DNA from 2 places in the Aeribacillus sp. FSL K6-2848 genome. Region 1 is predicted to be linked to the other one. Evidence: predicted binding sites of a transcription regulator. Region 1 holds the regulator's gene; the other holds the start of a gene.
The links. The regulator LexA, encoded in region 1, represses DNA repair genes until DNA is damaged. The targets are predictions, from matches to a motif close to CGAACATATGTTCG.
Positions count from the first base shown of each region.

Region 2: the regulator LexA is predicted to act here: its motif matches at 2,263-2,276, upstream of uvrB (excinuclease ABC subunit UvrB).

Region 1 is NZ_JBBOQQ010000001.1:2,269,906-2,273,339, forward strand. It holds gene NSS70_RS10990 (YneB family resolvase-like protein) at 1-594, opposite strand, end outside; gene yneA (cell division suppressor protein YneA) at 613-927, opposite strand; gene lexA (transcriptional repressor LexA) at 1,086-1,709, shown strand; gene gdhA (NADP-specific glutamate dehydrogenase) at 2,039-3,418, shown strand.
Region 2 is NZ_JBBOQQ010000001.1:831,038-834,471, reverse strand. It holds gene uvrA (excinuclease ABC subunit UvrA) at 1-205, opposite strand, end outside; gene uvrB (excinuclease ABC subunit UvrB) at 212-2,194, opposite strand; gene NSS70_RS04070 (CsbA family protein) at 2,320-2,550, opposite strand; gene NSS70_RS04065 (hypothetical protein) at 3,048-3,218, opposite strand; gene NSS70_RS04060 (IS4 family transposase) at 3,291-3,434, opposite strand, start outside.

The sequences.
Region 1 (3,434 bases):
TGAAACATCATAGCCGAATCCTCTTAATGTTGCCGCTATTTCTGAAAATGTCAGGCCGTTTTTCCGCAATCGGTCAATCTCCTCGATCGGAACTTCTTTTCGCTCTCTTTTATAGGAAGAATTTCTATTCTTTAAATTTTTTTCAGGCCTGTACCCATTTTGTATAGCTCTCAACATTCCCCGCTTTATTTTCAAATTATGAATTTTTCGTTGATATTCTTCCACAATTCCTATAATTTCAAGCACCATCGTGTCTGATTCAGACAGTTCCATCTCCCCGCGATGGGCAGCGGTGAAAATTTTCACGCCTTGTTTCAAAATGGAATGGACAATGGCGATTTTGGCATTTCCTCTGCCAATTCTTGTTTCATCCTGTATTAATACCGCTTCAATTTCTTTCTCCTCAATCAATTCCAGCAGTTGAAAAACCCCTTCACGATCAACATCATACCCGCTCGCTTTTTCTTCTATCACTTCAACAACTTCCATACCGTTTTCAGCTGCGAGCTTTAACAGCTCGTCTTTTTGTCTTTTCAAAGATGTTTCCTGCTCTGCCTTTTCAGTGCTGACTCTTGCATAAACGACTGCTCTCATGTTAAATGCTCCTTGCGGTTATTCTTTGTTTGCCAAATATTCAGCATTGTAGTATTTATTTTTTTCAATCGGAATGACGATTGTTTCCCCCGGTTTTACAACAAGGCTTTGGAGATTGTTTCGCTCCTGAACCCATTTTACAAACTCTGAATGAGACATATTGTCATATTCTTTATATTCATCAGCGATTTTCCACAAACTGTCCCCTTCCTTCACTTGAACCTCCATATAATGATCGAGCTCTTCCCTTTCTCCAGTATACGAAATCGCCAAAACTGCCGCCATGATGACAAGGAAAAAAGAAACGATGTAAGACCATGATAATTTATCCATTAAGAACCGCCCCCTGAAACAGAATATTTGTTCGGTTTTTGTTTTTAAGTATAAAAGGGAACACATGTTTCTGTCAAGCAAATATTCGAACTTACGTTTGCTTTTTTGGAAAAATCATGCTATAATCGACACAAATTGATATGACTGAGGTGCTTGACATGTCAACAAAATTATCTAAGAGACAACAAGATATTTTGAACTTCATTAAGGAGGAAGTAAAAAAGAAAGGATACCCTCCCTCTGTAAGAGAAATCGGCGAAGCGGTCGGTCTTGCCTCCAGTTCAACTGTTCACGGGCATTTAGCAAAGCTTGAGAGCAAAGGACTGATTAGAAGAGACCCCACAAAGCCGAGAGCCATTGAAATTTTGGACGATGATGGCAGCCACCTTCTAACAAACAATGTGATCAACGTGCCGGTCATCGGAAAAGTGACGGCTGGTATTCCGATCACTGCCGTTGAAAACATCGAAGAATATTTTCCGCTTCCGAATCATATTGCATCAGGTGATGATCAACTTTTCATGCTTGAAGTAGTCGGAGAAAGCATGATCGAAGCAGGCATTCTGGACGGAGATTTAGTTATTGTCAGACAACAGCAAACAGCCAATAACGGCGACATCGTTGTCGCGCTCACAGACGACAATGAAGCGACCGTAAAAAGGTTTTTCAAAGAAAAAGACTTTATACGGCTTCAGCCGGAAAACCCAACAATGGAACCGATTATTTTAAAAAATGTGACAATACTCGGAAAAGTGATCGGGCTATACCGTTCCATACACTGAATATTCGATGTCTCAAAACAGGTGAGGCATCCTTTTTCTTTTTATAAAATTTTCAACATTCCCTCTCTTAGCGATGTTAAATTTTTAAAAATGTTTTCTAATCAATATGTATGCAGACAAGCTAGATTCAATGAAACAAATTTCAGGCGCCTTCTCCGCGCCTGCATGCAAAGCTATTATGCAACAATTCTCAACAGTCATTGTTTTTTGATTTATTTTGTTGTAGAATTTTTTATTGTAGATTTCGCTTCCTTAGCCAGTGCCGGGATGATTTACTGAATTGTTTGAATTCTTCTAACTGCTTAAATTTTAGGTATAGGAGAGGTGCTATGAATCAATTACTTATGAAACAAAGTGAACTGGAAAATGCAAAGCAATATGTCAATGAAGTATTTCAATCCGTGCAAGAAAAAAATCCGAATGAGCCTGAGTTTCTTCAAGCTGTAAAAGAAATATTTGACTCGCTTGTGCCTGTATTTGCTCAACATCCTACATATATAAAGCACGGAATACTTGAAAGAATTGTTGAGCCGGAAAGATTGATCATTTTTCGCGTTCCATGGGTGGATGACGAAGGAAAAGTGCGTGTAAACCGCGGATTTAGAGTGCAATATAATAGTGCAATTGGGCCATATAAAGGAGGCTTGCGCTTTCACCCGACCGTCAACGCCAGCATTATTAAATTTTTAGGATTTGAACAAATCTTCAAAAATTCATTGACTGGGCAGCCGATCGGCGGAGGAAAAGGCGGATCTGATTTTGATCCGAAAGGTAAATCAGATGGGGAAATTATGAGATTTACACAAAGCTTTATGACAGAGCTTTACAAACATATTGGACCAGATATTGACGTTCCTGCCGGTGATATTGGAGTTGGCGCAAGAGAGATCGGATACTTGTTTGGCCAATATAAAAGAATACGCGGCGGATTTGAAGCTGGGGTGTTAACCGGAAAAGGCATTGGGTACGGCGGAAGCTTAGCGAGAACCGAAGCGACAGGTTATGGAACTGTTTATTTTGTTGAAGAAATGCTTAATGACCATGGATTAAGCTTCAAAGGAAGCACAGTTGTTGTCTCTGGTTCTGGGAACGTTGCCATATATGCGATTGAAAAAGCAACACAATTAGGTGCAAAAGTTGTCGCATGCAGCGACTCTGATGGCTACATTTTTGATAAAAATGGAATTAATCTTGAAACGGTTAGAAGGTTAAAAGAAGTTGAAAGAAAAAGAATTAAAGAATATGTAAATGAACATCCTCATGCAGAATATTATGAAGGCTGTTCCGGAATTTGGTCCATTCCATGCGATATTGCCCTCCCATGCGCTACTCAAAATGAAATCGATAAAAAAGCAGCTGAACTCCTTGTTTCCAACGGACTCAAAGCTGTTGGAGAAGGCGCCAACATGCCGTCTACATTAGAAGCGATCGACGTGTTTTTATCAAACAATATTCTTTTTGGACCTGCAAAAGCTGCTAACGCAGGCGGAGTTGCTGTTTCAGCATTAGAAATGGCTCAAAACAGCGCAAGATTGTCTTGGAGCTTTGAAGATGTCGACGCAAAATTACGTGATATCATGAAGAACATTTACCGAAATTGCGTCAACGCTGCAAATGAATACGGCTGCTCCGGAAATCTTGTCGTCGGCGCTAACATTGCAGGATTTAAAAAAGTCGCTGATGCAATGGTAGAACAAGGAGTCATTTAAAAGATAGAAAAATGGT
Region 2 (3,434 bases), 1.4 Mb from region 1:
GTCCTAAAAATTGGCGGGCATAGGCAGATAAAGACTCCACATATCGCCGCTGTCCCTCTGCATAAATTGTATCAAATGCTAAAGAAGATTTGCCCGATCCCGATAAACCTGTTACAACGACAAGCTTGTCTCTTGGAATCGTGACATCAATGTTTTTTAAATTATGAGCGCGTGCACCTTTTACAACAATTTTATCCATTGCCATATCCAATCATCCTTCCGCTTTCAGCTCCAAAATTAAATCGCGCAATTCAGCAGCTCTTTCGAAATCTAATGCTTTTGCAGCTTCTTTCATTTCTTTTTCCATACGGGCTATCAGTTGTTCTCGATCTTTTTTCGACATTTTGTTCAGCTTCACAGCCTTTTCCGTTTTATATTCTGCTTCATCTTCCGCTGCATATGTCGCCCTAATTACATCGCGAATATCTTTTTGAATCGTTTTTGGCGTAATGCCATGTTGACGGTTATATTCCTCTTGAATCGCACGACGCCGTTTTGTTTCGTTTATGGCGATTTCCATCGATTTTGTGATTGTATCAGCATACATAATGACATGCCCGTTTGCGTTCCGAGCCGCCCGTCCGATTGTTTGAATAAGAGAACGTTCCGAACGGAGAAATCCTTCTTTATCTGCATCCAAAATTGCAACGAGAGAGACCTCCGGAATATCAAGCCCTTCCCTGAGCAAATTGATCCCGACCAACACTTCATGTTTGCCAAGCCGCAGGTCGCGGATAATTTCAATGCGCTCGAGCGTTTTAATTTCGGAATGGAGATATGTCACCTTAATCCCGATTTCCCGCAAATAATCCGTTAAATCTTCCGCCATTTTTTTCGTTAATGTGGTCACAAGCACCCGCTCATTCCGTTTAACCCGCTTTTGAATTTCGCCGATTAAATCGTCTATTTGCCCTTCAACAGGTCGGACGTCAATGGTTGGATCTAAAAGTCCAGTCGGGCGGATAATCTGTTCAACAACAACCGGCGTATGCTCCAGCTCATACGGCCCAGGGGTGGCAGAAACATAAATGACATGTTTCATATGCTTTTCAAATTCCTCAAATTTTAACGGACGGTTGTCAAGTGCTGAAGGCAAACGGAATCCATGATCGACAAGCACTTGTTTTCTCGCCTGGTCGCCGTTGTACATCCCGCGGATTTGCGGAATCGTCACATGCGACTCGTCAATGACGATCAAAAAATCATCTCCAAAATAATCTAAAAGCGTATAAGGAGTCGAACCGGGCGGTCTTAATGTAAGATGACGAGAGTAGTTTTCAATCCCGGAGCAAAAGCCCATCTCCCGCATCATTTCTAAATCATATCTTGTCCGTTGCTCGAGCCGTTGCGCTTCCAAAAGCTTTCCATTCTCCCGCAGTTCATGCAGCCGTTCCTCAAGCTCCTTTTCAATATTAGCAATGGCAATTTTCATTTTTTCTTCTCTTGTCACAAAGTGTGATGCCGGGAAAATCGCTACATGCTCCCGCTCTCCAATAATTTCGCCTGTCAGCGCATCAACTTCACGGATGCGGTCGATTTCATCTCCGAAAAATTCCACGCGGATACAATGTTCATCGCGCGAAGCAGGGAAAATTTCCACTACATCCCCGCGCACGCGAAAAGTTCCCCTGCGAAAATCTACATCATTTCTTTCATACTGCACATCCACTAAACGGCGCAGCAAGTCATTGCGCTCGATTTCCATTCCTGTGCGAAGACTAACGACCAGCTCACGATATTCTTCTGGCGAACCTAAACCATATATGCAAGAAACGCTTGCGATAATAATAACATCTTTCCGTTCAAACAATGCAGAGGTGGCCGAATGTCTTAATTTATCAATTTCATCATTAATGCTCGCATCTTTTTCAATATACGTATCTGTTTGCGGAACATACGCTTCCGGCTGATAATAGTCATAATAGCTGACAAAATATTCAACTGCATTGTTCGGGAAAAATTCTTTAAACTCGCTATACAGCTGTCCGGCAAGCGTTTTATTATGGGCAATGACCAGCGTCGGTTTGTTCACTTCTTTAATCACATTGGATATCGTAAACGTTTTGCCAGTTCCAGTTGCACCTAACAATGTCTGATGTTTTTTTCCTTGCCTGATTCCCTCCACCAGCTCTTTGATAGCTTTCGGCTGATCTCCTTGAGGCTGGTAATTTGAAACTAATTCAAACCGATCCATGGAACATCCTCCAATTCAGAAACTTATATTTTATTTTAACATATAATCAGGCTGAATCACCAAAAATACGAACTGACGTTTGATTTTCATAGACAATAAAAACCTGTCAATCGTGTTGAACAGGTTTAAGTAGATGTTTTCTTATCCTTTTTCATGCTTCTGGCAGCGATAAAACCAGCTGCTAAGCTGGCTACATCCAAAATGGCGATATAAATAGTATCCATATGACCTGCAAAATAAGAGGCAATTAATAAACCAGCCGTCAACAATGTCCCAACGACATGACTATATGTAACTCTTGTGAAAAATAAGACAAGCAAAAAAGGGGCGAATGCGGCAAACACAAGCTTGATCATAAAAAAAACCTCTTTTCGTCAACGGTTATACATTTATTATATTGAAGCCCTCAAAAAGCTTTCAAGCAAAACCACAAAAGAGAAGGGAAAAATAAGCCAATGCAAAGAATAAAAAATAATGCGATGTATAGCGGTCAGAAAACCTAGGATACAGGGGAAATAGTTGAAATCGATGAAGTCAAAATAAACGAATAGAAATAGCTTTATGATTATATTTAAATGCAATAATGAAGCTCATAGGCTAAAAAATTCGCCTTTATGAAAGCAACTTTTATACTATATTTACTTTTTTCTTACGGTCACCCCCTAAGACTACCCTAAGCATATAAAAAAGCATCCAATAGCCGCCTTTTTTCACTATTGGATACTCTTTCTTAATCTTGAGATAGATAAAACAAATGATCTAAATTTACATATGAAATATCGTATTCAGAATTTACTGCATGTAATATTTTTTGATAATCTTCCACCTTAAGATCTAGTGGTAGATTTTCAAACTATTCTCCATTTACATGAAAATCCAGTATTAATGCACAAAAATCTTTACCATCAACTAAATCCATTGCAAACCCTCTAAAAATATCTGCATCTTCTTCATTTAACTGTTCATCTGACAATACATAGATTTTTATTACATTTTGAAATTGTTGAATATCCTCTTCATTCATGTATTTATAAAGGTCTTCTTAAATCCCCGATCATAAGATATCCCATAGACATACTGTTTTTAAATAATAAACTCAACTTTCGCAGCTCAATTTTGGTAAATAAGCCTTGATATAATTAGGCAAAACTACAATCCATTTACGTAATTGACTTTCGATGAATTTTTTAATCTTTTGATTTACATTTTGAAGTGCATCTTCAAGAATTTCAATGAGTAG